Regions from separate parts of the Rheinheimera marina genome, predicted to be linked through region 1. Evidence: riboswitches for the same ligand, from Rfam matches in the RefSeq annotation. Region 1 holds a riboswitch; the other holds the start of a gene.
What was found. Region 1 has a riboswitch for cyclic di-GMP ahead of ACFO3I_RS02170 (MotY family protein). Riboswitches for the same ligand answer to the same signal wherever they lie in the genome.
Positions count from the first base shown of each region.

Region 2: it holds a riboswitch for cyclic di-GMP, as region 1 does, so the genes downstream of both, ACFO3I_RS10365 (DUF3718 domain-containing protein) here and ACFO3I_RS02170 (MotY family protein) in region 1, are expected to answer to the same signal.

Region 1 covers NZ_JBHSGB010000002.1:19,508-34,400, forward strand. Annotated here, with positions in the region: gene ACFO3I_RS02105 (S41 family peptidase) at 1-1,418, shown strand, start outside; gene ACFO3I_RS02110 (hypothetical protein) at 1,415-1,807, shown strand; gene ACFO3I_RS02115 (Fic family protein) at 2,066-3,328, shown strand; gene ACFO3I_RS02120 (DUF2147 domain-containing protein) at 3,382-3,831, opposite strand; gene ACFO3I_RS02125 (hypothetical protein) at 3,990-4,496, opposite strand; gene ACFO3I_RS02130 (hypothetical protein) at 4,522-5,031, opposite strand; gene ACFO3I_RS02135 (hypothetical protein) at 5,173-5,592, opposite strand; gene ACFO3I_RS02140 (FliI/YscN family ATPase) at 5,598-6,923, opposite strand; gene ACFO3I_RS02145 (FliH/SctL family protein) at 6,916-7,548, opposite strand; gene ACFO3I_RS02150 (FliG C-terminal domain-containing protein) at 7,549-8,568, opposite strand; gene fliF (flagellar basal-body MS-ring/collar protein FliF) at 8,549-10,297, opposite strand; gene ACFO3I_RS02160 (flagellar hook-basal body complex protein FliE) at 10,307-10,624, opposite strand; gene ACFO3I_RS02165 (sigma-54-dependent transcriptional regulator) at 10,642-11,952, opposite strand; gene ACFO3I_RS02170 (MotY family protein) at 11,966-12,796, opposite strand; cyclic di-GMP riboswitch class I at 12,977-13,061, opposite strand; gene ACFO3I_RS02175 (flagellar biosynthesis protein FlhA) at 13,379-14,893, opposite strand, start outside.
Region 2 covers NZ_JBHSGB010000010.1:157,714-172,606, reverse strand. Annotated here, with positions in the region: gene ACFO3I_RS10435 (EAL domain-containing protein) at 1-526, shown strand, start outside; gene gpsA (NAD(P)H-dependent glycerol-3-phosphate dehydrogenase) at 563-1,561, opposite strand; gene secB (protein-export chaperone SecB) at 1,562-2,050, opposite strand; gene grxC (glutaredoxin 3) at 2,080-2,337, opposite strand; gene ACFO3I_RS10415 (rhodanese-like domain-containing protein) at 2,348-2,776, opposite strand; gene gpmM (2,3-bisphosphoglycerate-independent phosphoglycerate mutase) at 2,942-4,483, shown strand; gene ACFO3I_RS10405 (murein hydrolase activator EnvC family protein) at 4,483-5,643, shown strand; gene ACFO3I_RS10400 (divergent polysaccharide deacetylase family protein) at 5,644-6,681, shown strand; gene rpoH (RNA polymerase sigma factor RpoH) at 6,731-7,582, opposite strand; gene ACFO3I_RS10390 (EAL and HDOD domain-containing protein) at 7,793-9,007, shown strand; gene ftsX (permease-like cell division protein FtsX) at 9,010-9,990, opposite strand; gene ftsE (cell division ATP-binding protein FtsE) at 9,987-10,667, opposite strand; gene ftsY (signal recognition particle-docking protein FtsY) at 10,670-11,929, opposite strand; gene rsmD (16S rRNA (guanine(966)-N(2))-methyltransferase RsmD) at 12,011-12,607, shown strand; gene ACFO3I_RS10365 (DUF3718 domain-containing protein) at 12,659-13,030, opposite strand; cyclic di-GMP riboswitch class I at 13,196-13,279, opposite strand; gene ACFO3I_RS10360 (YjaG family protein) at 13,363-13,992, opposite strand; gene ACFO3I_RS10355 (DUF2721 domain-containing protein) at 14,102-14,536, shown strand; gene ACFO3I_RS10350 (ATP-binding protein) at 14,523-14,893, opposite strand, start outside.

The DNA.
Region 1 (14,893 bases):
ACCCGGACAAAGCCGGTTCCGCCATGCATGAAAAAATGTGGTTACGCTCCTGGAGCAACCGCACCTACCTATGGTACCGCGAGCTGCCCGACCGCGACCCGGCCAGCTATACAGTAGCCGCCTATTTTGCTCAGCTGAAAACGGAGCAAAGCACAGCGTCTTCTGCCGCCAAAGATCAGTTTCATTTCACTCAGGACACCGCCAGCTACAACCAGCAAACCCAATCCGGCGTCAGCTCTGGCTATGGCATTGAATGGTCGGTGCAGTCCACCACGGTGCCGCGCTGGTTTCAGGTGGCCTACACAGAACCGAATTCACCGGCCAGCAATGCCATGGTGAAACGGGGCGATATTATTCTGGAAATTGATGGGGTGGATTTTATCAACGACCCCAGCCAGGCCGGGGTAAACACCCTGAACGCCGGCTTGTTTCCGGCAGCCTCTGGCGAACGGCACCAGTTCAAATTCCGCCGCACGGACGGCACTGAATACAGCCTGACGCTGACCGCTGCCAATGTGGCCAGCAGCCCGGTGCAAAATGTCAAAGTGCTGAACACCAGTGCAGGCAAACTGGGCTATATGCAATTTAATTCCTTTATCACGCCAGCTCAGCCTCAGCTAATTAGCGCGGTGCAGCAATTCCGTGATCAGGCGGTCAGCAACCTGGTGATCGACTTACGCTACAACGGAGGCGGTTTGTTGGCGCTGTCCAGTCAGCTGGGTTATATGCTGACGGGCCCGAACATTATTCAAAACCGCTACTTTGAAAAGATGCAGTTTAATGACAAGTACCCCAACACCAACCCGGTGACCGGTGCCAGCCTGGCGGCTACACCCTTTTACAGCAAACAAATTAATTACGAGCAGAACACCCTGACCAGCACCAGCTTACCGAACCTGAACTTAAGCCGGATTTTTGTGCTGGCCACCGGCAATACCTGTTCCGCCAGCGAAGCGCTGATTAACGGCTTGCGTGGTGTGGATGCAGAAGTGATCCTGATTGGCGACCGCACCTGTGGCAAGCCCTATGGGTTTTATCCGGAAGATAACTGCGGTACCACCTATTTCACCATTCAGTTCAGTGGCATTAACGCCAAAGGCTTTGGCGACTATGCCGATGGCTTTGTGCCCACCCCGGCACCGCAATTTGACGACCAGGTGAAAGGCTGCGCCGTAGCTGACGACTTCAGCCATGCGCTGGGCGACCCGGCCGAAGCGTTGCTGGCCAGCGCAGTAGAGTATGCACAAAGTGGCAGCTGCCCTGTCAGCGCCAGTAGCAGCACGGACAACCCAAGCCTCCGCAGTGACAGCCGCAGTGCGGTACCTGCCTTACTGAGCACACCGGCAGTACGCAACCCGAACGACAGGGTGCTGAACCAAAGCATTCGCAGCCCTATTCACGAACAGGAACAACCATGAGACTAAGCCTATCTGTCGCCGCACTGTTACTGAGCGCTTGCCAGCACCAGGTGCAGGCCGAACAACAAGCCGCGGTGCTGCTGGAAACCTCAGCTCAGGTACGGCAGGAAATTCAGCAGGCGATACAACAAGCCATTGGCGGTGATCCAGTGAAGCTGGCCGACAATGTGTTTTTATTTGAATCAGAGATTTGGATTGAAAACGCCGTATTGCGCGATGAAAAAGGCCGGCCTTTGGACGGCCGCATCCAAAACGCAGCCAACCTGTTTCAACTGAAGCTGGAGAATGGCCGCTGTGTGCTGCGCCACAATAAATCCAACCAGAACTTTGAGCTGCAAAGCGCCCACTGCGTCGCCGAAAAACAGCGTTACCCCGAGACCACTCAATAAGGCGCTGAAGTGCATAAGATAAGGCCAGCTTAAACGCTGGCCTCCGTTTTTTGGCTGTTATGGCGCAGTTACTACAAACTGCGCCATAACAGCCAGAATAATTGGCGCAGTTTAATAAACTGCGCCACAATGATGCCATCTTTCAAACGAAACGGTGCCATTATTGTCATGTTGAATGACCAGTACAGGCTGCTTGAAAGCGTCCGGCTTGCCTCTGAGGGACTCACTCTCACCCAGTTGCTTGACCAGCATCCAACGATGGCCAGACGTACAGTACAACGTCAAATTGCCCGCCTGATTGAGGAAGGTCAAATACGGGCGACTGGCGAAGGGCGCGCCAGACGTTACCTTTTCCGCACTGTGACTCAACCAGGACCGGCTACAGACCACTTTCCGGCCTTTATCCCTTTATCAGCAGACAGCAAGGATATTCTGGCCTATATCGATCAGCCCACCGAAGCCCGTAAACCTGTCGGCTATCAACCGGACTTTCTAGAGGCTTACCAACCTAACCAGAGCTGGTATTTGTCCGCTCCACTTCGCCGCCAGCTGCACAGCCTTGGGAAGACGGCTAACCAACAGCAACCTGCAGGTACATACAGCCGCGCCATCCTGAACCGACTATTAATCGATCTGTCCTGGGCATCCAGCCACCTCGAAGGTAATACCTACTCCAGGCTTGATACGCTTGAGCTGATTACCCATGGCAAAGCAGCCACAGGTAAAGCCGCACTTGAAACTCAGATGATCCTGAATCACAAAGCCGCGATTGAATTGCTGGTCGACAATATTGATAGCCTGGAGCTGAACCGCTATAGCTTGCTGAATCTGCACAGTGCTTTAGCTGAAAACCTGTTGCCAAACCCTGCAGACGAAGGCCGTGTTCGCTTACATGCCGTGGATATTGGCAAAAGTGTGTATCGGCCTTTATCAACGCCACAGCAGTTAGATGCAGAGCTGGACTTGTTACTGCATAAAGCCAATCAAATTTTGGACCCGTTTGAACAGTCCTTTTTTATGATGGTGCACCTGCCCTATTTACAACCATTTGCAGACATCAATAAGCGCACCTCGCGCCTCGCCGCAAATTTACCGCTGTTTCGCGCTAACTTATGCCCGCTGACGTTTTTGGATGTGCCTGAACAGGCCTACAGCCGTGCCACTTTAGGCGTGTACGAAATGGCCAGGGTTGAGTTGCTGCGTGACCTGTATCTGTGGGCCTATGAACGTTCGACTCAGGAATATCTGGCTATCCGGCAGGATCTGGTGGAACCAGACCCATTGCGGTTAGCCTGGCGTAGCCTTTTAAAACAAACTATCTACCAGGTGGTCTGCAATCCGGCCACCGAACCGCTGGACATCATCCGGCAGCAGGTGAGCCTTCAGGTACCTGCTGCTGAACGTCATGCGGTTCAGGCTCTCATAGTTGAGGAGCTACGCCGGTTGCATGAAGGGGTATTGGCCCGTTATGGCTTACGGCCTTCAGAGTATCAGCGTTGGAAGACTGCCCAGACCCGTTGACAGGACATTCAGGCTTAAGTCTTTCAGACAGCCAGCTTTCTGGCGCAAGTCTGTTATTTCACTCTATGCCAGGTCTGGCTGCGGCCTAACAGCGAAAAGCCCAGATAACCCCGCACATTTAGCTGGTCGGCATTCGCCAGGCTCAGGGTGCAGCTGTATAACTTGCCATTTTTCGGGTCCAGAATATCACCGTCGCTGTAGTCATCGCCGTCTTTGCTCAGGCCTTTAATAATCACCAGGCCCAGCACCGGCTGGTCTTTGTCAGCACCTTCACATTCATTGCACAGAGCCGCCTTCTTGGCCGGGTCGAAAATCTCCACTACCTTGCCGTACAGCTTGCCATTGTCTTGATAAATTTCGACCACAGATTTCGGCTGACCGGTTTCATCATCAATGGTTTTCCACTGACCAGTGACAGTGGCCGAAGCGGCAGGCTGATTGGCCTGCACAGAACCCATGGCCACCAGGGCCAGCGCAAACAAAGACACACAGATTTTTTTCATAAAAGGCCACTTCAAAAGAAAAGACAGGCAGACCAGGGATGCAGGCCTGATTCGGCGCGAATCATCCCTTAGGAGGAAAGGCAGAGTCAAGTTGTCACACAGCTAACCCGACGTTCTCTTCAGATCTGGCGACTCTTTGAGTTCGAAGCACCCTAATTTCAGGGAATATTGACATACTCCAGCACCCAGCCGTCACCCAGAGTTTTGCTATAAAACAAAGGCTGGGTCAGGTCCTGCTCTGTAGCGTCGTGCAGCTCAGGCTTGTATTCAGTGTGTTGTGCAGGCTGATAACTAAAGCCCAGATGGCTGCCCCCCGCCCCACGCCATTCGGACCACTGCAATAAGAATAAGGAACAGCCGCCCTGAGGAGCCACAGGTAACGCCAGCTCTGTTTTGCCCAGTTTGCGTAATACCCTTTTTAGGGTGTCCACCTCTGGCTGAATTTCAGCCGGATAAGACGCGGGGAAATCCACCTCAAAAGTAAGGTAGGTGCCAGGGTTTCTGGCACGATAAGCACAAGCTGCCTGCGCTAGTTGACGAAACTCAGTCTGATGCTGTTGGTAATAATGACTCAGTTCAGTCAGGTCTTTCCGGGAGTCGTATTTATCTGTATTCCAGTATGCAATGGCAAAAACCGCGACCATTGCAGCAATCAACCAATTCATCTGGCATCCATGTGCTAAAGCGCGGCTAAGGGCTGTAGTCATATTGCACATACCAACCGTCAGCCAATGGCTTAGTGAAATACACGGGTTCTTGTGGATTGTGTTTATCCAGGTCGTGCAGCTCTGGAATATAGTCAGCCAAGCGGGACGGGTTGTAGCTGTAACTCATTTCAACACTGTCGCCGGCAAACACAAAACCCCATTGCAGCAACAGCAGCGAGGAGCCGCCGTCAGCACCCTGTAGCAATATCAGGCTCCCGCCCCCTATTTGCCTGATCAAGCGGTCAATTTTTGCGAAGTCTGCAGCCAAAGGCATCGGGTACTCAGGCGCAGTCCCTGGCTTATACACCTCATGACGGGTATTCATTTGTTTTTGCACAGCACAGGCCAGAGTCGTCAGTTGCTGAAACTCAGCCCGATGCTGGAAAAAATGCGGAGTCAGCTCCGGAACACCTGATCTTTCAGCCGCAGCTTGGCTGCATTGGTACAGCACAAAAAGCCCGCAGAAACTTAAAAAAGAGAAGAGTAGTTTCATCCTTGACCTCTGTAAGTTCCGGCGGCCTCCCTTAAGGCTCACAGCCAGAAAACTGAACACTATCAGTCAGCTATCTAAACAAAGACCAGAATTACGTGATTTCCCCTTAGTGTCAACAGACCTTAAACGAAGAGATTAGTATCAGGCTAACTGCCTGCCGCGTTGATGCAGCTGCATCGCCAGTTCGTCGGCCTGTACTTGTTCCTGGCGTTGCTGTTTTTCCTGCTGCACCAGCTCACGCCGCTCGATCAGGCATTCAATGCCTTTGCTGAAGGCGGCCTGTTTGCGGCAAACCTGCTGCTGTTGCTGCAGTTCCTGCTGGCTTTGTTGCACTTTGTCCTGCTGCTGTTGTTGCATGTCCCACAGCACATTTTGCATCGATGCCAGGTTTTGCAGGCCCAAGGCGGACTTCATCTGGTAACTGCGTTCCAGTTGCTGAATATGGCCGCTTAGCAGCTGCAAACGGTGTTCTTCCAGCTGGCTATGCTGCGCCAACTGGTTTTGCCGTTCGGCCATTTGCAGCAGGTTTTGCTGCTGTAACTGCAGATACTGCTTTAACATGTGGTTCAGCTCCCGAGTAATTGCTGCAGTTGGTGTTGGGCTTCAGTAAAACTGCTGGCCTGGTTTAAACCCTGGGTCAGAAAAAGTTCTAACGCCGGGTACAGTTGCACCGCCTGGTCCAGCTCCTGGTCTTTGCCTTGTTGGTAAGCACCGAGTGGGATCAGCTCCTGCACCTGCAGGTAGCGGCTGTACAGCTTTTTCAGTTTGTAAGCCTGTTTCAGCTGGGCTTCCGGCACTATGTGTGGCATCACCCGGCTGATGGAGGCGCCAATATCAATGGCCGGGTAATGGCCCCGCTCCGCCAGGCTGCGGCTGAGCACTATATGGCCGTCTAAAATAGCGCGGGCGGCATCTGCTATAGGGTCCTGCTGATCATCGCCTTCCGCCAGCACTGTATAAATGGCGGTCATACTGCCCTGGCTATCGGCACTGTTACCCGCTTTTTCAACCAGTTGCGTCAGTTTGCTAAAGACAGAAGGCGGATAACCTTTGGTGGCCGGCGGCTCCCCCACCGACAGGGCAATTTCACGTTGCGCCTGGGCGTAACGGGTTAACGAATCGACCAGCAATAACACGTTCAGGCCCTGGTCACGGTAATAGGCGGCCAGCCGGTGCGCCAGTTCGGCCGCGCGCAGCCGCAGCAAGGGCGACTGATCGGCCGGTGACGCCACCACCACCGCCTTTTTCAGGCCATCCGGCCCCAGGCACTGCTCAATAAAATCTTTTACTTCCCAGCCGCGCTCACCAATCAAGCCAACCACCACCACGTCGGCCTGGGTAAAGCGGGTCATCATGCCGAGCAGCTTACTTTTGCCAACGCCCGAACCGGCAAACAGGCCGAGGCGCTGACCCTGGCCAACTGTAAAAAGGCCGTTAATAGCGCGGATGCCAACATCCAGCGGCGCGCTAACGCCTTTTTTCTGTAGCGGGTTTACCGCCGCCAGTTGGGCGGAAATGCGTTCGCCTTCGGTCAACCGACCTTTACCGTCCAGCGGCTGCATTAAGCCGTCAACCACCCGGCCAAGCAGTGCCTGCGACACCCAAAAACTGGAGGCGTCCGGCACCGAACGCACCCGGGCGCCAGCCCGCACGCCGGATACAGGTTCCAGCGGCATCAGAAAGGCCTGGTCAGGTTCAAAACCCACCACTTCGGCTTCACACCAGTCGCCTTGTTCGGTTTCCACCTGGTAACGCTGGCCTAACACAAAATGGCCACCGGCGGCCGATAAAATCAGCCCGTTGACCCGCACCAGCCGACCAAAACTCAGTACAGGCGACGGACGGATCAGCTGGGCTCTGGCGCTGGCCAGTTCGGCGCTCAGGTTACGCATGGTCGCCCAACAATTGCTGACGCAGTGGCAACAGCGCTTCGTCTAACCGCTGCTGGAAATCCAGCTGATGCAGCTGTTGTTTGCCATTAAACAGCACCTGCCCGGCCGACAACTGGTTGTCGAGTTGCAAAGGCACCTGCTGAATTTGTGAAATGCCGGTAAATAAGGCGGCATCCTGTGCCGACACCGCAATGGACTGCAGCGGGTCGGTCGCGCCCAATAAAGGCACCAGCTGCTCAATCGACAACTGCAGTAAAGCCGGTTGGGTCACCAGTTCGGCCTGCAGGACCAGGCTGCACAGCTGCTGCACTGTGGTCAGCAGTTCCGCCGCAATCTGCTGGTCCCGTTGCTGCAGTTGCTGCTCAAACTGTTGCGCCAGCAAATCCAGCGCCTGCTGCTCACGCACTAAAGCGTCGATTTGTTGCTGCTGCAGCTGGTGTTGCCAGAAGGCCTCAGCCTGCTGTTCACCGGCGGTACGGCCACGGCTGAAGGCGTCCTGCTCTGTGGCCTCGACCCCAGCCTGATACCCTTGCTGGTAACCTTGTTCGTACTGCTGCTGCGGGTGTACGGAGCCATCACGCCGCTGCAGTGCCGGAAAGCGCAAAGGTTGCGCGGCGCCGCTCATTTAGCCCACCGTCTCTTCCGGATACAACCGGTAATCCAGCTCGCCAGCCAGCATACGCTGCTTTACTATGGCCATAATCTCGGCGCGCGCCGCTTCTACTTTGCGCACAGGCTGAGGTTTCATGGTATCGATTTGCTGACGGTACACTTGCGCCAGACGCTTAGGTAACACCGCCAGAATGGCTTCGGTCAGCGCCACATCGGCGCCTTTTAACGCCGTGACCCACAACTCGTCCGGCAGGTCGGTCAGCAGCTGGTTCAGCACCTCTTCGCTCTGACGGCTTAAGCTGAAGAAGTCATACATCTTGTCTTCAATGGCTTCCGCTGTGGCAGAGTTGTGCTGTTTCAGCAGCTCCATAATTTCCGCTTTATTGCCGCTGTAGCGGTTCATAATGTCGGCCACCTGCTGCACCCCGTTGACGCGGGCGCCCACCTGTTCACCAACATAATCAATGCAGCGCTCCAGGGTGTAACGCAGGTCTTCAATCACGTGTTCACTGACTTCGCGCATATTGGCAATACGGAACAGAATGTCGTCGTGTTTTTGCTGCGGGAATAAACCCAGAATGGCACTGGCCTGCTCGGCCGGTAAAAAGGCCAGGATCAGCGCCTGCATCTGGATATGTTCCTGCTCCATAAAACGAACCAGCAATTCAGCCGGCACCCATTCCAGCCGGCGGATATCGTCCGCCAAAGCGCCGCCATAAATATCGTCCAGCATGCCACGCGCCAGTTTACGGCCCACCGCTTTGTCGAGCGCCCGCTCCAGGTACAACCTGGACGCGCCGCTGACACCGCTTTCGGTGCGGTACTGGTCAAAAAAGTCGGTCAGAATAGAAGCCACGTCGTCCTGGGTGACGTTAGCAATTTTGGCCATACGCTCTGACAAAGCCCGCACTTCGTTGCGACCCAGTTTTTTGATAATACAGGCGGCATTTTCTTCGCCCATACTCAGCAGCAGTATCGCGGCCTTGTCCAAATCACCAATAGGTTTTGCTTGCTCAGCTCTTAACGGATTCAACGCTGACTCCTCGTTCTATCCAGTATTTGATCACTGCAGTAACCCGGTCAGATTCCCGGTTCGCCAGCAATTGCAAATGGTTGATTTGGTCGGCAAACTCAGACCCGACCGCAGGTAAGTTCATGTTATGCGCAGCGGCAGCCCCAGCGGCTGAATCCACAGCTGCTGACGCGACACCGTCCAGAGTGGCCGGGCCTTTGGCTGCATCCGCCGGTGTCTCACCCGCCTGTGCCGCCGCGCTTAATGGGTTCAGCCCCGTTAATGCGCCAGTCGCGTTGCCTTGTTGCTTTTGTTTGCGGGTCAGGTGGTTCACCAAAGGCCGCACGCCAAAAATCACCAGCGCCAGGCCAATCAGCGCGCCAATGCCATAACGGACGTATTCTTTCATTTCCGGCAGTTGCCACCAGGCCATACCTTCCAGCTCAGCGGCAGCGCCAGCCGGCACAAATTCAAAAGCACTGATGGTGAACTGGTCACCGCGTTCGGCCTGGAATCCAGTGGCGGTTTTCACCATGTCAGCTAACTGGTCCAGTCGCGCCTGTGTCCAGCCAGCTTCTCCGGCCGCAGCCTGATTCACCAGCACAGACACGCTTTGGCTTTTCACCCGGCCAATTTCATAGCGGGTATGGGTAATGGCTTTGCCGGTGTCGAATTCACGGCGGGTTTCATTGCGCTGTGAGGTGCGTTCGTTGTTGTCCGGCGCTGCCGCTTGCTGGCCTTGTTGTACCGGCACAGGCGGCTGATTGGCCAAGGAGCCGGGAATGCCCATCGCCAGCTGGTCCTGCATCGAGTCGGTTTTGGTGTTTTCGCTGCGCAGCACCGCGTCTTTGTCCAACGCTTCGCGGGTTTCTTCCACCACGTTAAAGTCGACGTCTGCGGACACCTGAATGCGGTAGTTGCCGTCACCCAGCACAGGTAACAACATAATGGAGGCGCGCTGCTCAATAGAGCGCTCGACTTTGTCGATAAAGGCGAGTTTTTTGTCCGTTTCTTTGCCAATCGGCGTTTCGTCGTACAAAGACCCCGATACCAGCTTGCCGCGTTGGTCCACTACCGAGACCTGACGCGGGTCCAGCCCGGGAATACTGCCGGACACCAGACTGACCACAGCTTCCACCTGTTCGGGTTTCATGTTGTAGCCCGGCGCTAAGTCCACCATCACTGAGGCGGCTGATTTTTCTTCTTCCCGGCCGACAAACAGGTTGCGCTTCGGAATGGCCAGATGCACCCGGGCATTGCGTACACCGTCCATGGTAATAATGGTGCGGGCCAGTTCGCCCTCCAGCGCATGCTGGTACTGCATCGACTCCATAAACTGGCTGGTGCCCATATTCATTTTGTCCTGCATGGCCGACAGGCCTTCCGGCATGGCCGCTTTGATACCACGGGCCGCCAGCGTGATGCGAGCGTCAGCTAAACGGTCTTGCGGCACCATAATATTGCCGCTGTCAGTGTCGATACGAAACGGGAACTGCTCTTTATCCAGAATTTCGACAATACCGGCTTTGTCGTAATGCTCCTGGCTGCCATACAAAGGCACGTAGTTTTTCGCCGAGGTCCAGAGGATCACCACAATAGTGGCGGCCACCAGGGTCGCCAGCAGCGCAATGGACGCCAGGCTGCGTTCACCCTGTGGCAAAAATTGCATTTTGCCGGACAGGTTGATCACCTTCTCGCGGAAGCTGCCGTCAATAGTGGCCGGCATGGCTTTAGCTAATTCAGTTTTCATCATTCAGCCTTACAGCGACATGCGCATAATGTCATCCACACCGTTCATCACTTTGTTGCGCACCTGCAGCAACATGGAGAAACTTAAATCGGCTTTCTGACTGGCCACCATAGCGCCGACCACATCGTCAGAACGTCCGGCATCGACCGCAGCCATCATTTCCGACGACAGGTTCTGCTGAGCATTGATGGAACGCATTACCGTGCTGAAATCATTGCTGATCCCACTGTCGGCCTGGGCCGGCTGAATACGGTCATTGCGGGCGATTTGCTCCAGCTGACCAAACTGACTGAGTAATTCTTGTTGGGATTGAATTGGACTGACCATTGATCTGTTCCTCTGACTTAAGCTATTGCGTCTGTATCTACACCATGCTCACGCATAGCAGCCAATTTGTAGCGCAGTGCCCGGGTACTGACCCCCAAAGCAGCCGCAGCCCGGGTGCGGTGACCATTAAACTGGTTCAGCACTCCTAACACGTAATCGAATTCTGCGGTGCGTTTGCTGTGCTTCAGTTGCTCGGCCGATACCGGCAATTCAGCCGCTGTCAGCACCTGTGCAGGCAAACTTAAATCGATAGGCTGCAGCTCAATGCCACGCGCCATCACCAACGCCCGTTGCATCACGTTTTCCAGTTCACGCACATTACCCGGCCAGGAATAGGCCAGCAGTTGTTGCTGAGCAGCCGGACTTAACAGGTACTTGCCATCGCCGTACTTCTGCATAAAAAACTCGGCCATCGGAATGATGTCATCACGGCGTTCGCGCAGCGCAGGCCAGCGCAGTGGCAATACATCGAGCCGGTAAAATAAGTCCTGCCGGAACTGGCCTTGTTCGGCCAAAGCGCGCAAGTCTTTATTGCTGGCGGCAATCACCCGCACATTAAGTTTGATTTTCTGGTTACTGCCCAGACGCTCCAGTTCGCGTTCCTGCAGTACCCGCAGCAGTTTGGCCTGCAATGGCAGTGGTAATTCAGAGATTTCATCCAGTAATAGCGTGCCGCCGTTAGCCGCTTCAAACTTACCGATCTGGTTCTGCGTCGCCCCGGTAAAAGCACCTTTGTTGTAACCAAACAACATAGCTTCGAGCATGTTTTCCGGAATAGCCGCACAGTTCACCGCGATATAAGGCTGGTCACGACGGGCAGACACCTGGTGAATGTATTGGGCCAACCGCTCTTTGCCTGTGCCTGACTCACCGTTGAGCAGCACAGTGGCGTCGGTTTGCGCGGCTCTGTTGGCCAGTTGCAGCACCTGACGGCTGCCAACCGACACCGCTACCATATCTTTCAAGCCACGCCCGACCGACGCGGCATGGCGAATGGTGTTTTGCAGTTGCACTGCGCTGAAGGGCTTTAACAGATAGTCGATAGCGCCCTGGGTCAGGCATTCGGCGGCAAAGGCGTGCTGGTCGCGCTCCACCAGCACAATGATCTGACAGCTGTCGAAATGCCGTTTCAGCACCCGCATCAGCTCACGGGTTTCGATATCCGGCAGTTGTGACGCCATCACCACAATGTCTGGCCGCAAGCTGCTGCAGGCGTCCAGCACTGAGGTTAAGTCTCTGGCAGTCCTGATCTGCAGTCCTTCGGCTCTGGCACAGTTCAGTTGCTCTTCTGCAGGTACAGAGGCATCGATCCACAGTAAATTATTCATACGATCTGTTACCTCAACCTGCACTGCGGATTAGCCGCAGTATCACTCTGTTATTGGATTGGTTCCGCGCCAGCGGGTATCTGTTGCCATGGGCCCGGATTTCCAGCTGTTTTTTCGGCACCCCCCATTCAATCAAGCGAGCGGCCACTTCGTCGGCTCGTTCTTCCGAAACAAGGCGGTTGGCTAAAGACGTACCGGCGTCGTCGCTGTGACCATCAATGAGCACTTTGCGGACGGCTTTGTCTTCTTTGATATAACGGGCGAGTAATTGCAGATGCTCAAGTCCGGCAGCATTTGGCTGACGTTCCCCTGGCACATAGCTCAGCTGGTAATCGCGGGCCTGTTGCCAGCTCATAGGCAATAAAGAGGCGGTGCAGTGCTGAAATTCGGTTAACGCCGCAGCGGACTTCAGGTTAGGTACTCGCAGACTGAGCTCCTGGCCTGGCAGGTCCAGCCATATTTCCAGCCAGTAGCCCTGCTGCAGTTGTTGCAAGGCCACGGGCACCAGCTCAACAAAGCGCGCCTGCGACTGACTGATTTCGGCAGCTGACAGCTGGACGGCTGGTGCCAGCTGGCCTGGTTGCCAGTCGGCAGGGATCAGACGCCCCTGCACATCCTGCAACTGCAGATGTTTTGACTCCATGTCCAGCAGTAGCTCCAGCGGCTTAGCCGGCTCCTGACGGAAGCTTAAGGTCGCCATAGACCCCAACTGCTGCTGCATGCGGCATTGGAACTGATTGCCTGAGACCTGCCATTCTGCTTGATCCATAGCGGGCACCACCACAGTAGAGGCTGTGCTGCCAATGATCGAACTGAATGCCAGACTAAATAACGTGCTGTTCACCCGATGTATCCTTTTAACCAACCCGTTTGGGCCGAAACCCGGTACCCGATTAAAAGGCAAACAGCAAATAGACAGGTGGAGCCAGACTGACGGACAGACCAACCCCTACCCTGGATACAGGCGCGCCCTAGCCTTGCCTTACGACAAACCCAGTGCCACACCCGCAGGGTGACCGCTTGCTAATGCAACCCCGCTATCTTAGGCTAATGCCCTTAGACCGGAGGCTTTGCGTCCTGACCTTTCGACCAGTTTGCCTTTTAATTTCTAAGCTCTGCAGTTTCAGAACAGAATCTGACTGAACCTGCACTTAACATAAATAAAAACAACAAAAAAAAACAGGATGAAAGTTTTATTTTTGTAAAATCAGCTTATTAAGTGGCTGAATTTTCAACATTTCACCTGTTATTTATCTAAAAATGGCACGTCACACAAATTACATACTTATGCTTTGTATAAATAACATACTAACATGACGCTTTGTTGAAACTGATTCGACCATGGTCTGGGCCTGCACAATTTGCGACCGTCAACAGTTTAAAAGCGACGACCTTAGGCCTGTCCAGTCGCTAAGCGGCCATATTTTTAGCCTAAGGTGCCTATCACATTGACCCGTACCTGATCCGGCACTTCGTTATACGACAGCACCACCAGGTTACCCTGAGTAAAACTCTGGGCGTAGCGGGCCAGCAAAGGCCGCAACTGCGGCAATACCACCAATACTGGGTGATAGCCCAGCCGCTGCATCTGCTCACGAATTTGTGGCATCAACCGCTGGAACTGGCTGAGCAGATTCGGCGCCACCGGGAACGAATCCAGACTCACTTTGCCGGCCTGCATGGCCTGATTCAACGCACTTTGCAACGTTTGCTCAAGTTTGTCGTCCAGGCTGTACACCGCCAATTCATCGCGTTCACCCAACACTTGTTGCACCAGCATGGCTTTGAGCGCGCAGCGCACATCAGACACTAATAAAATCGGGTCTTTGGTCACTTCGGCACTGTCGACCAAGGCAGTGGCTATCGTCACTACATCGGCCAAGCTGACCTGTTCTTTAAGCAATAAACGTAATACTTTCAATTGCAAATTGGGTAGCAGTGCTTTTTCCAGCGCTTCCGCCAGTGTTGGCGCGACCTGCGCCAACCGCTTCTGAAACTGCTTTACATCTTCAAAAATAAACAGCTCGGCCAGCTGTTCTTTCACCACTTTGCCAACATGAGTCGCCACCACAGTGGCGACGTCGACCACTGAATAGCCAAGGTTCAGTGCTTTGGATTTCTGTTCGGTGTCAATCCAGACCGCTTCCAGGCCATAGGCCGGGTCTATGGTCACTTCGCCATCCATCTGGCCATAAATATCGCCGGTATTCAGCGCCAGCAGTTTATTGGCCTGTAGGCGGCCGCAACCGACCATCACGCCACCCAGTTTAATGCGGTACTCTTGTGGATTAAGCTTCAGGCTGTCACGCACCCGCACTTCAGGTAACAGGAAACCACTTAACTCAGACAGGGTTTTGCGGACTCCGCGTAAGCTCTGTAATAAAGGTTCGCCCTGAGTTTTATCCGCCAGATAGACCAAGCGGAAACCCAGTTCCACCGACAAACGGTCGGTATGCGGAATATCGTCCCAGCTCAGGCTGACCGCTTCCTGGCTGATCTTCTCGGTCAGCGCTTCGACTTCGGTGTAGCTGCGGCCCTGTTGCTGTTGTTGCAAACGCCAGGCGGCAAAAAACAGCGGTGCAGCAAATGACAAGAAAGCAGCGGTTGGCATGCCCGGCACTATGCCCAGCACCGTCATAATAAAACCTGCGGTCAGCAGCACGCGCGGCGACGCCAGCAGTTGTCGGCCCACTTCATCCGACATCTCCCCTTCATCGTTCATCCGGGTGACAATAATGGCGGCAGCCACCGACATCAGCAGCGAAGGAATTTGTGCCACCAGACCATCACCAATGGTCAGCAGGGCAAAACGCTGGAAGGATTCGCCAAGGCTCAGGCTGTGCATAAAGACACCGATGGCGACACCACCCAACAGGTTGATCACCAGAATGATCAGGCCAGCAATAGCGTCACCACGGACAAACTTGGCGGCACCGTCCAT
Region 2 (14,893 bases), on a different contig from region 1:
ACAAGGTGTGATGCGCGGCCGCGTCGCCGTGAACTTGTCGGTGCAGCAGTTGCAACAAAAAGACTTGCCTGACTTTTTAGGCCAGCAGTTGCGCTTGCATGGTGTGGATGCCCAATTTATTGAGCTGGAAATCACTGAAACCGCCATGATGCGGGATGCTGAACATTGTCTGCAGATGATGCATCAGTTAAAAGCACTGGGCTTTACGCTGGCACTGGATGACTTTGGCACCGGCTATTCGTCTTTGGGCTATCTGAAACGCTTCCCAATCGATACGCTGAAAATTGACCGTGCTTTTGTTAAAGACATGGACAGCTCAGAGCAAGACCGCAACATCACCTCCACCATTATCCGGCTGGCTGGTTACCTGAATATCGCGATAGTGGCCGAAGGCGTCGAAACTGAGATGCAGGCTTACCTGCTACATGTAATGGGCTGTGAAGTGGCGCAAGGTTATCTGTTCAGCGCCCCGGCAAGCCCGGAGCAAGTTAGCCTGTTGCTGCAGAAAGAAACAGAAAAGGCGTAGTCTCCTACGCCTTTTTATCTGAACCAGAACTCTGGTTTACTCGTCGCGCTTTTCACGCCCCAGCAAATCAAGTGCCGCCAGTTTGGCATCTTTGCCCTGGTACAACACCTGGTAGATTTGTTCGGTAATCGGCATTTCCACCCCGACACGGGCTGCCAGATTGAATACCTCTTTGGCATTGCGGTAGCCTTCGACCACCTGACCAATCTGACTCATGGCCTGCTCAACTGACTGACCTTCGCCCAGCAACAGACCAAAACGGCGATTACGCGACTGATTGTCAGTGCAGGTGAGCACCAAATCACCCAAACCAGCCATGCCCATAAAGGTTTCTTTTTTGGCACCCAAAGCGCAGCCAAGCCGACACATTTCGGTCAGGCCTCTGGTGATCAGCGCCGTACGGGCGTTGGCACCAAAGCCAATGCCGTCGGCCATACCGGCCCCTATAGCAATCACATTTTTCACCGCGCCACCAAGCTGCACTCCGATAAAATCAGGGTTGGTATAAACCCGGAAGGTTTTGGTGCAGTGTAGCTGATCGGACAAAGTCTTAATAAACTCTGGGTCTGTGGACGACAATGAAATGGCGGTCGGCAGCCCTTTGGCCAGCTCTTTTGCAAAAGTCGGGCCTGACAGCACCGCCAGCGACACTTGCTCACCGAGGATCTCTTTGGCCACATCCTGCAGCAACCGGCCTGTTTCCGGCTCCAGGCCTTTAGTGGCCCAGGCCACCCGGGCATCAGGCTGTAAATAAGGTTTGATCTGTTGCAGGGTTTGAGCAAAGGCGTGGCTTGGCACCACCACTAAAATATCGCGGCAGGAACGGACAGTTTCAGCTAAATCGGCACTGACCACCAGCGCATCCGGCAAGCGGATATCCGGCAGATAGCGCTGATTGGTTCTGTCGCTGGCCATCTGCGCAATATCATCGGCATTCCGCCCCCATAACAGGGTTGGATTGCCATTACGGGCCAGAGAAATAGCAAGGGCGGTCCCGTAAGAGCCCGCCCCTAAAACAGCGATAGCCGCTTTCATTTACGAATGCGTCACTGCGCCCTGTTGGGCCTGCGCTTCTGCCTGGCGTTTCTGCAGATATTGGGCAAACAGAGCATCAAAATTAACAGGTGACAGGTTCAGTTGTGGGAAAGTACCACGGTTCACCAGGCTGGCCACAGCTTCACGGGCATAAGGGAACAGGATGTTCGGGCAGAACGAAGCCAGCATATGTGCCATTTGAACTTCCTCTTCCACTGCTGGCAGAGCGAAAATACCGGCTTGCTGCACTTCACACAGGAAGGCCACTTCTTCACCTAAACGGGCAGTCACGGTCAGTGACAGCACCACTTCAAAACTACCGTCATCCAGCTTTTCGCTGCGGGTGTCTAAATCCAGCTGAACCGCAGGTTGCCATTCTTTACGGAAAATTGCCGGAGCCAGAGGCGCTTCAAAAGAAACGTCTTTTACATAAATACGCTGAATGGCAAATTGTTCAGTAGCTACGCCGTTGGCTTGTTGTTCTGACATGATAAATCCTTAGTTATTCTTAATCTATTTCAGGCGCTTAACAGCGCATCCAGACCACCTGCTGCGTCCAGCGCAACCAGGTCGTCACAACCGCCAACGTGGCGGTCACCAATAAAAATTTGTGGCACTGTAGTACGGCCGTTGGCACGCTCAATCATTTCCGGCCGGCGCTCAGGCTGACGGTCAATCTGAATCTCTTCAAACTGCACGCCTTTGCTGCTGAGTAGCGACTTTGCGCGGACACAATAAGGACAATAGTCTTTAGTGTAAATAGTGACGTTTGCCATCTGTACCTCGTTATTTCTTCACCAGCGGCAGGTTCGCACCTGTCCAGCTATTCATCCCGCCCTGTAACACAAATACCTGGCTGAAGCCTTGTTTATTCAGGCTGTCTGCCACACCTTGTGCTGACATGCCGGCCTGACACACCACAATAATGGGGTTGTCTTTCTGGTTTTCAAGACCAGGCAAGCCCGCCGCCTGAATTTGGCTGGCGGTAATGTTACGGGCACCGGTGATATGGCCTTTGCGGAAATCTGCGTCTGAGCGGATATCCAGCACAGTGGCATCTTTACGGTTGACCAGCATCGTCAGTTCAGTCGGGCTGATTTGTTTGATTTTAGAGGTTAAAGATTTCATCCAGCTGACAACCAGCGCCAGAAACAAAACGACCCAGGCCGCCGTCAGGTAGGGATGATTCGATAAAAAGTCGATATATTGCTGCATAAAGAGCCATCTGGTTAGCGGAAAACGGGCCCGAGTATACCCAGTTTCAGACCGGATTACAGCCCTGGACTCCCTTGTGTACTATTCCAGCACTGTTTTCACCGATAAAACAGGGTAAGATAGCCAGATTAGATGATGCAGAACAGTCGGTTGCGGAGAGCAGGTATGGCGCAGAAAAAACCTTTAGTGTTAATTATTCTGGATGGATGGGGTTACCGCGAGGAGCGGGACTATAATGCTATAGTGCAGGCCCGCACCCCAGTGATGGATAAACTCTGGGCCAGCTACCCTCATACCCTGATCTCCGGTTCTGGCATGGACGTGGGTCTGCCGGACGGTCAGATGGGTAATTCTGAAGTCGGCCACGTCAACCTGGGCTCTGGCCGGGTGGTGTATCAGGACTTTACCCGCATCACCAAATCAATCAGCGACGGTGACTTTTTTGAAAACCCTGTGTTGACCGACGCCTGTCAGGCGGCTGTTCAGGCGGGTAAAGCGGTGCATATTATGGGCTTGCTGTCGCCAGGTGGCGTGCATAGCCATGAAGATCATTTAATTGCGATGATTGACCTGGCCAAACAGCAAGGTGCCAGCCAGATTTACCTGCACGCCTTTCTGGATGGCCGTGATACGCCTCCCCGCAGTGCTGAAGCATCATTGGCGCGGGTTGAAGCTCACTTTAAAGCCATTGGCACCGGTCAGATTGCGTCTGTAATTGGCCGTTATTATGCGATGGACCGCGACAAACGCTGGGATCGGGTGCAGGCCGCCTACGACCTGCTGACGCAAGGCAAAGCTGATTTTCAGGCCGACAGCGCCGTTGCCGCGCTGCACAATGCATACAACCGTGACGAAAACGACGAATTCGTTAAAGCCACCGCCATTCTGACCCCGACAGGCCAGGTGGTCAGCATGAACGACGGCGACAGCCTGATTTTTATGAACTTCCGTGCCGACCGTGCCCGCCAGTTCAGCCGCGCTTTTACTGACGCGAACTTTAATGGCTTTGTCCGCAGCAAGACCCCTGCCCTCAGCCGCTTTGTGATGCTGACGGAATACGCTGCCGATATCAAAGCGCCTTGTGCCTACCCGCCTGAGAGCCTGAATAACGTATTGGGTGAGTGGCTGGCCAAACATCAGAAAACCCAGCTGCGGATTTCCGAGACTGAAAAATACGCTCACGTCACCTTCTTCTTCAGTGGTGGCCGCGAAGAGTTGTTTGACGGCGAACAACGCATTCTGGTCGAGTCACCCAAAGTAGCAACCTATGATTTGCAGCCTGAGATGAGCTCTACTGAACTGACCGACAAGCTGGTTGGTGCTATTCAGGGCGGCGAGTTTGATGTGATTATCTGTAACTACCCGAATGGCGACATGGTGGGCCATACTGGCGTGCTGGACGCCGCCATTGCTGCGGTTGAAGCGGTAGACCACTGCATCGGCCGGGTGGTGGAAGCACTGCAGCAAGTCGGTGGTGAATGCTTGATCACCGCAGACCACGGCAATGCCGAGCAGATGATGGACCCTGAATCTGGTCAGGCCCATACCGCTCATACCAGCGACCCTGTGCCGTTGATTTACGTTGGCCGCGCAGCCGAAGTGACGCAGGGTGGCATTTTAAGTGACATAGCTCCAACCATGTTGCATCTGATGGGCATGCCGGTGCCGGCAGAAATGACTGGCAAAGTGTTGATGAAAACCCACTGATGCAAAAATCCTTTCGACATGCAATGACACAGCAGAGCCTGGCTCTGCTGTGTTGCTTTGGTTTGCTTGCACCTGCTGCTGCCCAGCAGCAACAAGAAGTGCAACAAGAGCTCAACCAGCTGAAGGATCAAATCCAGCAAACCGAAAAAGAGCTGAAGCAGCAGCAACAAGCGTTTAGCAAAGCACAGGAGTTGCTGAAATCAGCTGACCAGTCGTTGGCGAAACTGGCCGCGGCACTTCGCAGCAGCCAACAGCGCCTGGCGGAGCTGAATCAACAGCAGCAACAACTTGAATTGCAACAGCAGCAGTTACAACAGGAATTTGAACGACAGAAGTCATTGCTCAGTCAGCAATTGCGCGGGGCTTTTGTCGCAGGCCAGCATGACTACAGCAAGTTGCTGTTAAACCTGAACGACCAACAGCAACTGGAACGGGTACTGACCTATTACCAGTACCTGAATAAAGCACGCACCACTGCCTTAACAGGGTTGTCGACCACGGCAACAGAACTGAAGCAAGTGCAACAAGAGTTGCAGGTTCGCACAGAGCAACAACAGCAGGCTCAGCGTGAATTGGAAGAACAACAAACGGATTTACAACAGGCTCGGGTCAGTCAACAGGCGTCAGTGAAGAAAATACAGGCCTTCCTGGTCAGCAACAAGCAGCAACTGGATTACCTGAAGCAGAACGAGCAAAGTCTGCAAAGCACCCTGAGCAAGCTGAAAGCGGCCGCGCTTGCCGCCAAACAACGGCTGGATATTCCAAAAACCAAAGGCAACCTGCCCTGGCCTGTGCGCGGCGACATTCTGCAAAGCTATGGTGAACAGCGCCTGGCGGGTGTCAGCTCGCGCGGCATCCTGATAGCCGCCGCTGAAGGCACCCAAGTGAAAACGGTTGCCGCCGGGCAGGTGTTGTACGCCGACTGGTTAAAAGGCTATGGCTGGGTAATTATTGTCGACCACGGCAGCGGCATCATGAGTCTGTATGGTCACAACCAGGCTCTGCTGAAGAAACCCGGCGACGCAGTCCTTGCCGGTGAAGCTGTTGCTTTAGTCGGTGCCAGCGGAGGTCAAACCCAAAGTGGCCTTTATTTTGAGATCCGGCAAAAAGGCAGCGCCATTAATCCGGTCAGCTGGTTACAGAAAAAGGCTGGTTCTTAGATGAAATGGTTGTTGGTATGGTGTGCCCTGTTGTGCTCTTCCTCTCTGCTGGCTCAGCCCCGGCTGGTAATCGTGATTGATGATATAGGTTATCACCAGACCGATTACCGCCTGCTGGAGCTGAAATACCCGCTGACCTATGCGGTGATCCCGCATACCACCCACAGCAAAGCGATGGCGCAGGCAGCCATGCTTAAAGGCCGGGATGTCATTCTACACATGCCGATGGAATCGGCCCGCCGCGCGGATTTAAGCAAAAATGCACTGAAAGTCACGATGGACCGACAGCAAATAGAGCAGATGCTGGATGCCGCTTTTGCCGACGTACCGCAGGCCATTGGCATGAACAACCATATGGGCAGCTACTTCACTGAGCAGGACCAGGTGATGGACTGGACCCTTGCGTACCTGGGGCAGCGTAAACTGTTTTTCCTCGACAGCAAAACCACAGCCAAAAGCACCGCAGCCCGTTATGCCAGCCTGCATCAGGTGCCGTTGCTGACCCGACAGGTGTTTTTGGACAATGACCGCAGTTATGCGGCACTCGACAAACAGTTTAAGCAGGCTTTGCAGCTGGCGAAACAGCATCAGCAGGCCATTGCCATAGGCCACCCTTACCCGGAAACTTATCAGTATCTGCAAAAAAACCTGGCGACTATCGCCAAAGCGGGAGTTCAACTGGTGCCGTTGTCGGCCTTACTACCAGCAGATTACCCTTTGGTGAGAGCGGATCAGAGCCTACCATTGCACGCCATTGTGCAAACAAAGCCGTCACCAGCAGAACACAACTCAGAGCTTGCAAAGGTGTCCAAACCTGCAGAGCAAGAGCTGATGACTCCAGCCATGGCCGAACAGCTTATCCTGCAGCAGGAACAGGCGCTGAACCGCGATTACGTTATTCCTGAGTGGCTGAATCCGCTGACGTTGCCAGCCGAACAAAGCCCGAGAGTGCCACTCTATAAACACTACCAGCCGCAACAACAGCCGAAACCCGTCACGCCACCATTCTTTCAGCTTGGGCGCAGCCACAGCCGCTAGTAACAAAAAAGCCGGAGCATCAGCTCCGGCTTTTTAAATTCAGCACTGCTCAGGCTGCCATAGCGGCCTGCAGTTTTTTCATTGCATTTTTTTCCAACTGACGCACACGTTCGGCAGACACCTGATAACGGTCAGCCAACTCTTGCAGCGTCATTTTGTTCTGGTCCAGCCAACGGGCACGGATAATGTCCTGGCTGCGCTCATCCAAAGTGCGGACTGCAGCTTGCAGACGATCAACTGCGGCATTGTCCCACTGGTCTTCTTCAATCCGGTTGGCTAAATCAGAGCCTTTGTCTTCCAGAAAGTAGACAGGTGCAGTGTAGCTTTCGTCGTCATCGTCCGGCGCATCAAATGGCATATCGTGGTTGCTCATCCGGGCTTCCATCTCCAGCACTTCGTGCTCAGGAACCCCTAACGACTCCGCGACATTTTTCACTTCTTCCTGACTAAACCAGCCTAAGTGTTTTTTCGCCTTACGCAGATTAAAAAACAGTTTGCGTTGTGCTTTGGTGGTCGCCACTTTGACGATACGCCAGTTCTTTAACACAAACTCATGAATTTCTGCTTTGATCCAGTGCACAGCAAAGGACACCAGGCGAACACCCACTGCCGGGTCAAAACGTTTGACTGCTTTCATCAGGCCTATATTGCCTTCCTGAATTAAGTCGCTGATTGGTAGACCGTAACCTGAGTAGCTGCGGGCAATGTGCACAACAAAACGTAAGTGCGACATAATCAACTGGCGGGCAGCTTCCAGATCACCATCCTGATGTAAACGTTCGGCTAAAGCGCGTTCTTCTTCGGCGCTAAGCATAGGGATGGTACTGACTGCATGAGTATAAGCTTCCAGGCTACCGCTACCGGCCACTGTCAGCGTCATCAACTGTGCTGTTTGCGTCATCTTAAACCCCTTTCATTTCTGAAGTGCGACTGATGTTAGCACTCTTTACCAGAGAGTGCTAAATGTTTTTTTCAGGCTTTTAAGATCCAAATTTTCTAATACTGCTATTTTAATAATATCTGCTCATATAGAGTGGTCAGGCAACAAAATAGGATAAGTTTAAAGCTCGGATCAGCAGACTCAACGAATAAAAAGAACAGAGGCGGTACGATGTATTGTTATGTAGCCAGGCAACCCATTTTTAATCTGCAAAAAGAAGTGATGGGTTATGAGTTGTTATTCAGGGATGGCGTAGACAACAGTTTTCCTAATATCAACGCCGATGAAGCCACCTCAAAGTTAATTACCCAACACCACTTAATGTTGGGCGTCGAGAAAATAACTAGCGGTAAACAAGCTTTTATTAACTTTTCGGCAGATACACTGATCCACCATTTTCCAACCTCCATCGACCCCAACGCCATCGTTATTGAGATCCTGGAAACAGTAACGATCAGTGATGAGCTACTGCTTGCCTGTAAAGAGTTACATAAAATGGGCTATCGTCTGGCGTTGGACGACCACGATTTTGATCCAAAGTGGGATGTGTTCTTACCCTATATACATATTCTGAAAATAGATGTCCGGCAATTTAATGTGCTGGAAATCAGCCGTTACCTGCGCAGGGTCAGCCCCTACCCTGTCACCTTGCTGGCAGAGAAAGTAGAAACCGCAGAGGAATATGCTCAACTACAAACTCTGGGTTTCACTCTATACCAAGGCTATTTTTTTGCCCGCCCAGAGATGATTAAACATAAACAGCTTGGGTCCAATAAGCTGAATTTACTGACTCTGATTGGGGAGTCCAGCAAAGTACAGCTGGATTTCGATAAGCTCGCAGGCATTATGCAGCGTGACCTCGACATGTCGTACAAGCTGCTGCGTTTTATTAACAGTGCCAACTTCGGCCGTAAACAAAGCATCGGCTCGTTAAAACACGCCATGGTGTATATGGGTGAGGCTGAACTGAAGAAGTTTATCTCGCTGCTGGCGCTGGCTAATCTGGCCGAAGGCCAATCGGATGAATTACTGGTGATGTCGCTGATCCGGGCACGTTTTTGTGACCAGTTGGCATCCATTCGTGGTGATCACGACAACCCGCCCGCAGCCTTCCTGACCGGTTTGTTTTCCCTGGTAGACGCACTATTAGAACAACCTCTGCCTGAATTGCTATCCCAACTGCCATTACTGGATGAAATCAAAAGCGCATTACTGGAAGGCAAAGGTATGTTAGCGCGTTATTTAGCATTGGAAGCCACCTTTGAGCAGGGGCAATGGAAGCAACAAATCGAATTGTCGGCCAGCCTGGTGGCTGCCGACGTCGACCTAAACAGAATCTATCTGGACGCCGTCGAATGGGGGCAAAGCCTGCTTAATGCACGCTGAGCTCAAACCCCGACGGCATCGATCTGCGCTATGGTACGGCGCACCGCCAGGTAAGATCCCAATAAGCCCAAGAGTATCGCACCAAGCAATAAGTAACCCAGTTCAGCCAGGCTCATCGGTTGCAATTGGAAGCTGCCTTCATACAGCTGAGTGACGGTCGCAATACCTTGCTCCAGCCACCACATCAGCACTTCTTCAATCAGAAAGGTTAACACGCCACCAAACAAGCCCAGCCAAATCCCGGTATAAAGGAAAGGCCGCTGAATATAAGAGTCGGTCGCACCAACCAGCTTCATCACTTCAATTTCGCCTTTTTTACTCAGCACCATCAGCCGTATGGTATTGCCCACCACCAGCAACAACGCCAGCACCAACAACACAGCCACAGCGATAGCGGCCTGCCGCACCAGCGACACTATGGCATCCAGCCGCTCCAGCCAACCTATATCCAGCTTGGCGATGTCGATGTACCGTTCTTGCTGCAACTGCTTCAGCAACGCAGAGGCAGCAGCGGCCGAGGTGTCAGCCGGTGTCACCAGCATCACATGAGGCAGCGGGTTTTCATCCAGGTAATCCAGCGAATCGCCAAAGCCCGAGCTTTGTTTAAACTCATTCAGCGCCTGGCCTTTATCAATAAATTCAACCTGGGCTATTTGTGGGTCTGCTTGCAGCAATGCCAGCAGCTCAGCAATTTGGGTTTCATTGGTGTCTTGTTGCAAAAACAAACTGATTTGAGCCGCTTTGTCGACGCCCTGCCCCACTTGTTGCAGGTTTTTCACCATCAAATGCAAGGTGACTGGCAAAGTTAAACTGACGCCAATTACGGCCACGGTCAGTAATGAGGAGGCCGGCGTCAGCCAGATTTCACCCAGGCTGGTCACAGCCTGGCGTAAATGCGCCACCCAAAACATGACAAACTTGCGCCAAAGGCTGACTTTTGCTGCGGTTGCACCTGTGGCACGGCCCTGAAACAGAATGCTCATTCGTCGGCCCCCCAGCTCAGGCCGTCATTAATCATCCGGCCATTACGCAGTGTCAGAGTACGGTAACGCATCCGGGCCAGCAGGCTTAAATCGTGGCTGGCAATCAGCACAGACACACCAACCTGATTAAAAGCTTCGAACACACCCATAATTTCTTTGGATAATTCCGGATCCAGGTTACCTGTCGGCTCGTCCGCCAGTAACAAAGGTGGCCGGTTCACCACGGCGCGGGCAATGCCCACCCGTTGCTGTTCACCACCAGACAAGGTGTGTGGCAAGCAACGGACTTTGTCGAGCAGGCCCACTTTATCCAGGGCAGCGTGCACCCGCTTGGCCATATCTTTGCCACTAAAACCTTCAATCACCAAAGGCAAAGCCACGTTGTCAAACACCGTATGGTTCATCAGCAGTTTGTGATTCTGAAAGATCATGCCGATATCCCGACGGATGTACGGCACCTGGCGTTGACGAATTTTGCTTAAATCCACGCCGTTGATAAAGACTCTGCCCGCACTGGGGCGTTCGATCAGGCTGATCAGACGTAACAAGGTACTTTTGCCAGCCCCGGAGTGGCCAGTCAGAAAGGCCATCTCGCCTTTTTCCAGTTCAAAGCTGACCCTGTCTAATGCGACAAAACCACCACTGTATCCTTTGGTCACCTGTTCAAAACGCAGCATGTTCAGAGATCCCGGTTAAACAAGGCTTTAATAAAGTCATGGCTATGAAACACCCGCAGGTCATCAATGCCTTCGCCCACCCCAATGTAACGGATAGGCAGGCTGAACTGGTCGGCGATGGCGAAAATCACCCCACCTTTGGCGGTGCCGTCCAGTTTGGTCAGACTGATACCAGTAATATCCACCGCTTCTTTAAATAAACGGGCCTGACTTAATGCATTCTGACCTGTGCCAGCGTCCAGCGTCAGCATCACTTCGTGTGGTGCGGCGCCGTCAATTTTTTTCATCACCCGGACAATCTTTTTCAGCTCTTCCATTAAGTGTGTTTTGTTTTGCAAACGGCCCGCGGTGTCAGCAATCAGCACGTCCACATTGCGCGCTTTTGCTGCCTGGTAGGCGTCAAAAATCACCGAGGCACTGTCGGCGCCGGTCTGCTGGGCAATCACCGGGATCTGGTTACGCTCGCCCCACACCTGCAGTTGTTCAACCGCAGCGGCACGGAAGGTATCACCGGCTGCCAGCATCACAGTTTTGCCTTGCTGTTTGAATTGCTGGGCCAGTTTGCCGATGGTGGTGGTTTTACCTACGCCGTTCACCCCCACCATTAAAATCACATATGGGCCATCAGCGCCGTCCAGCTGCAGAGGCTGCTCCACTTTTTGCAGCATGTCAGCCATTTCCTGCTGCAGCTTGTCGTACAAGGCTTCGGCGTCACGCAGTTGTTTTCGATCGGCATGCAGCACCAGCTGCTTAATCAGTTTCTGGCTGGTTTCCACACCCACATCAGCCAGTAACAGCTGGGTTTCCAGCTCTTCATACAATTCATCATCAATTTTTTTGCCACGAAACAGACTGGCCAGGCCATTGCCAAGGTTCTCGCTGGTTTTGCTGAGTCCCTGGCGTAACCGGGTAAAAAAACCCACTTTGGCTGTTGTTGCTTCGATCACTGCGGGTTTTGCGCCGACTTCGGGCTGTACAGGTGTATCCAGCTCAGCAGCAGGTGTTGGCAGAATCTCGGTTTCAACGGCGCTTTCCATCGGCGCCGTCACCGCAGCTTCTTCTAAAGTTTCCTTTGCAGCCACAACAGGCTGTTCTGTTGGCACATCGGCTGCGACTGTGGTTTCTTCTGCAGCGTGCTCCTTGCTTGACGCTTGCTCTGGCTGAGCCACTGCTGGTAATTCTTGTTCTGCAGGCGCAGGCTGTTCGTTTTGAGACTTTTTGCCGAAACCCAGCCAGGAAAACAGTTTATTTTGCGTAGTCATAAAGCTCGATGCCAGAAGATTGGAAACTAAGGTAAAATCGCCGCTTATAGTACCATCTTTAAGATGCAGGGCAAAAACTCAATGAAAACAGCTCGTCAGAAACCAAGCCCCTCTCACAATGGTCCGGGTTATGTGCGCCTGATCAGTGGCCGCTGGAAAGGGCGGCGCTTACCCGTACTTGACACGCAAGGGCTGAGACCCACGTCAGACCGGGTGAAAGAAACCTTATTTAACTGGCTGATGCAGGATGTGGCCGGTGCTGCTGTACTGGACTGCTTTGCCGGTTCAGGCAGCCTGGGGCTGGAAGCCTTGTCACGTTATGCGGCGTCCGTGCTGATGCTGGAAAAAGATGCGTCAACCGCCACCCTTTTGAAAAAGCACCTGCAAAGCCTGAACACCACTGAAGGCTCAGTGCTGCAGACCGATACCCTGCTTTGGCTGAATAAGCAGGCCAACCAGCAGTTTGATCTGGTGTTTATCGACCCGCCATTTCGCCAGCAGCTGGCACTGCCGACCTGTCAGGCGTTGACAACTAACGGTTGGTTAAAACCGGGCGCCTTGGTGTATCTGGAAACCGAAAAAGAATTAGCACTGCAGGACATACCAGCAGGCTGGACACTGCTGAAAGAAAAAATTGCCGGGCAACTGGCCTACCGTTTGTGGCAGACCGCTGGCTAATCAATAAAAAAGCCATGCAGTTGCATGGCTTTTTTAACAAAGAATTCTGAATTAGCTGGCGCTACGAGCCTTGATCACTTCCAGGATTGGAGAGGCTGCGAAACCATTGCTGTTCGCCCACTCGATATCACCTGACTGAGCAACCTGGCTACCTGGTAACTGCTTGATGATGAATTCTGCAGTGTCAGCGGCGTTGTTTTTAATCGCGAAACGTACCAGAGGTAAACCATCACAGCTGATGCCATCGTACACAGCTTTTAAACGCAGACGGTTGTCTGACAGTGTCTTACGCAGGTTGTTTTTGTTGTTGTCAGCGACATAAGCACAGATAGACTGAGCTAACTGGTCATTGGCAGAAGCAACAGGGGCAACGAATTGGGCGGCAACAGCAGTAGCAACTAAAGCAACAAATTTGAATTTCATGTCAAAAGCTCCGGGTTTAGCTAAGCCTGAATTCAGGCAGAATCATGGTTTTTCAGGCTGACTACCACCACAGCAACAACGCTACTGTCATATCAGCAAACACGAAAGAAGGAGCTTTGAACATCAGTATTCTGATGGGTGCGCGTCCTACGTAACCTGACCGGTTACGGCAGCCCAGCTATCATAGGTTTCCCCTTAGATCTGAAGCTTTGCGTGTGCTCCTTTTCAGGAGACTTGCCTTTCGAGCGGTGCGCATTGTAAATAGCGAATAAAAATCGCGCAACACAATTTTTTAAGGTTTTTTAATTAGTTAAACTAATAGTACCGAAAACTCACTGATCGGATTGATTATTTTCTGAACTAAACTCCATCCCTAAATTGGTCAGACCTTGTTCTTTCACCCAGGCTTTCAGCTGCTGCACATCGTTTTTTTCAAAGCTTTGGATAGGCCGTACTAACTCAATCAGTTCAGCAAGACAATCCATTTCATACTGCATCAGTTCGTGATCGCGCACATGTTTCTTCAGCTCCGCTTCTGAACTGATGTCCAGCTCTTCTGCTTCCCATTCAATCAACCGGGCCACTGTTGCCTGCGAAATTTTTGCCACATTAATAAATTCAGCCGCGTCCTGGGACGAAATACCATTGAGCATAGTGTCCAGTGCTGTCGCGGTATCAATGGCCGGAAACACCCCAAAAACATCAAAATTGGCCTGGTCTGGTGTGGCCAGCTCCAGCTCTTCTGCCAGCCGCTCGAAGTTAATCTTCACCCGGCGTACAAACAACCATTCCCACACCATATTCAAAATATCGCGACACAATTTGGCATCACCAAATTCAGTGACTTCGGCAAATAGCTGGTAATTCGGTAACATACGCTCGAGCAAAGCGGCCGCAATTGCCGCTTGCTGGTAGTACCCAAGTTCACGCATCATCTGGAAATTATTGGCTTTTTGTTTCATGCTGGAGACTCCGTGCGGCTATCGGCTGGCATCATACACAACAGCCGGAGTTTATGCCAAACCCTCAGACTGACAGGCTGGCAGGTTTTCGTTCTGAACTGGAGTTTTTATGGATTTATCATTGATGACAATCACCACCCCGGCATTATTATTTCCGGCCATCTCCCTGCTGTTACTGGCCTACACCAACAGGTTTCTGGTGCTGGCGCAATTAATCCGCCAACTCAACACCCGGGAAGGCGATCAGGTGCGTGAGCTGGCAAAACGTCAAATCGAGAACCTGCGTAAACGGGTCTTTCTGATCCGCTCCATGCAGCGCTGGGGCGTGATTAGTTTTGTGCTCTGTACCTTGTCGATGTTTTGTCTTTTTATGCAGTGGCAGCTCGCCGGTCAATGGAGTTTTGCCGCCAGTCTGGCCAGTTTAATGGGCAGTTTGCTGGTATCACTTTATGAAATTCAGATCTCCTGTAACGCCATTCAAATTGAACTGGAATCACTGGAGCATCAGGAGCAAACGGCTCATAGCCCGCTCAATCTGCCCTAAAGCTGCTATCAGACTGAGGGAAACTGCACCAAAAAGTAGCGCCCTCGCCAGGCGAGGAGCTAAAGCCAATTTGCCCGCCCATGCTTTCCACCAGTTCTTTGGAAATCGCCAGACCAAGGCCAGTGCCGCTGCTGTGCCTGCTGTCTGATGAATCTGCCTGTGAGAAGCGCTTGAACAAACGCTGATGAAATTCAGCGGCAATACCGGGGCCCTGATCCGTCACCGCAATGCGGGCGTTGCCGTAGTGTTCTTCAAGCCGCACCAGCACCTGAGCACCAAGGGGTGAAAACTTAATGGCATTGCTCAGGAAGTTCGACAGGACCTGGATAAAACGCTTTGCATCCAGGTCAACACGCA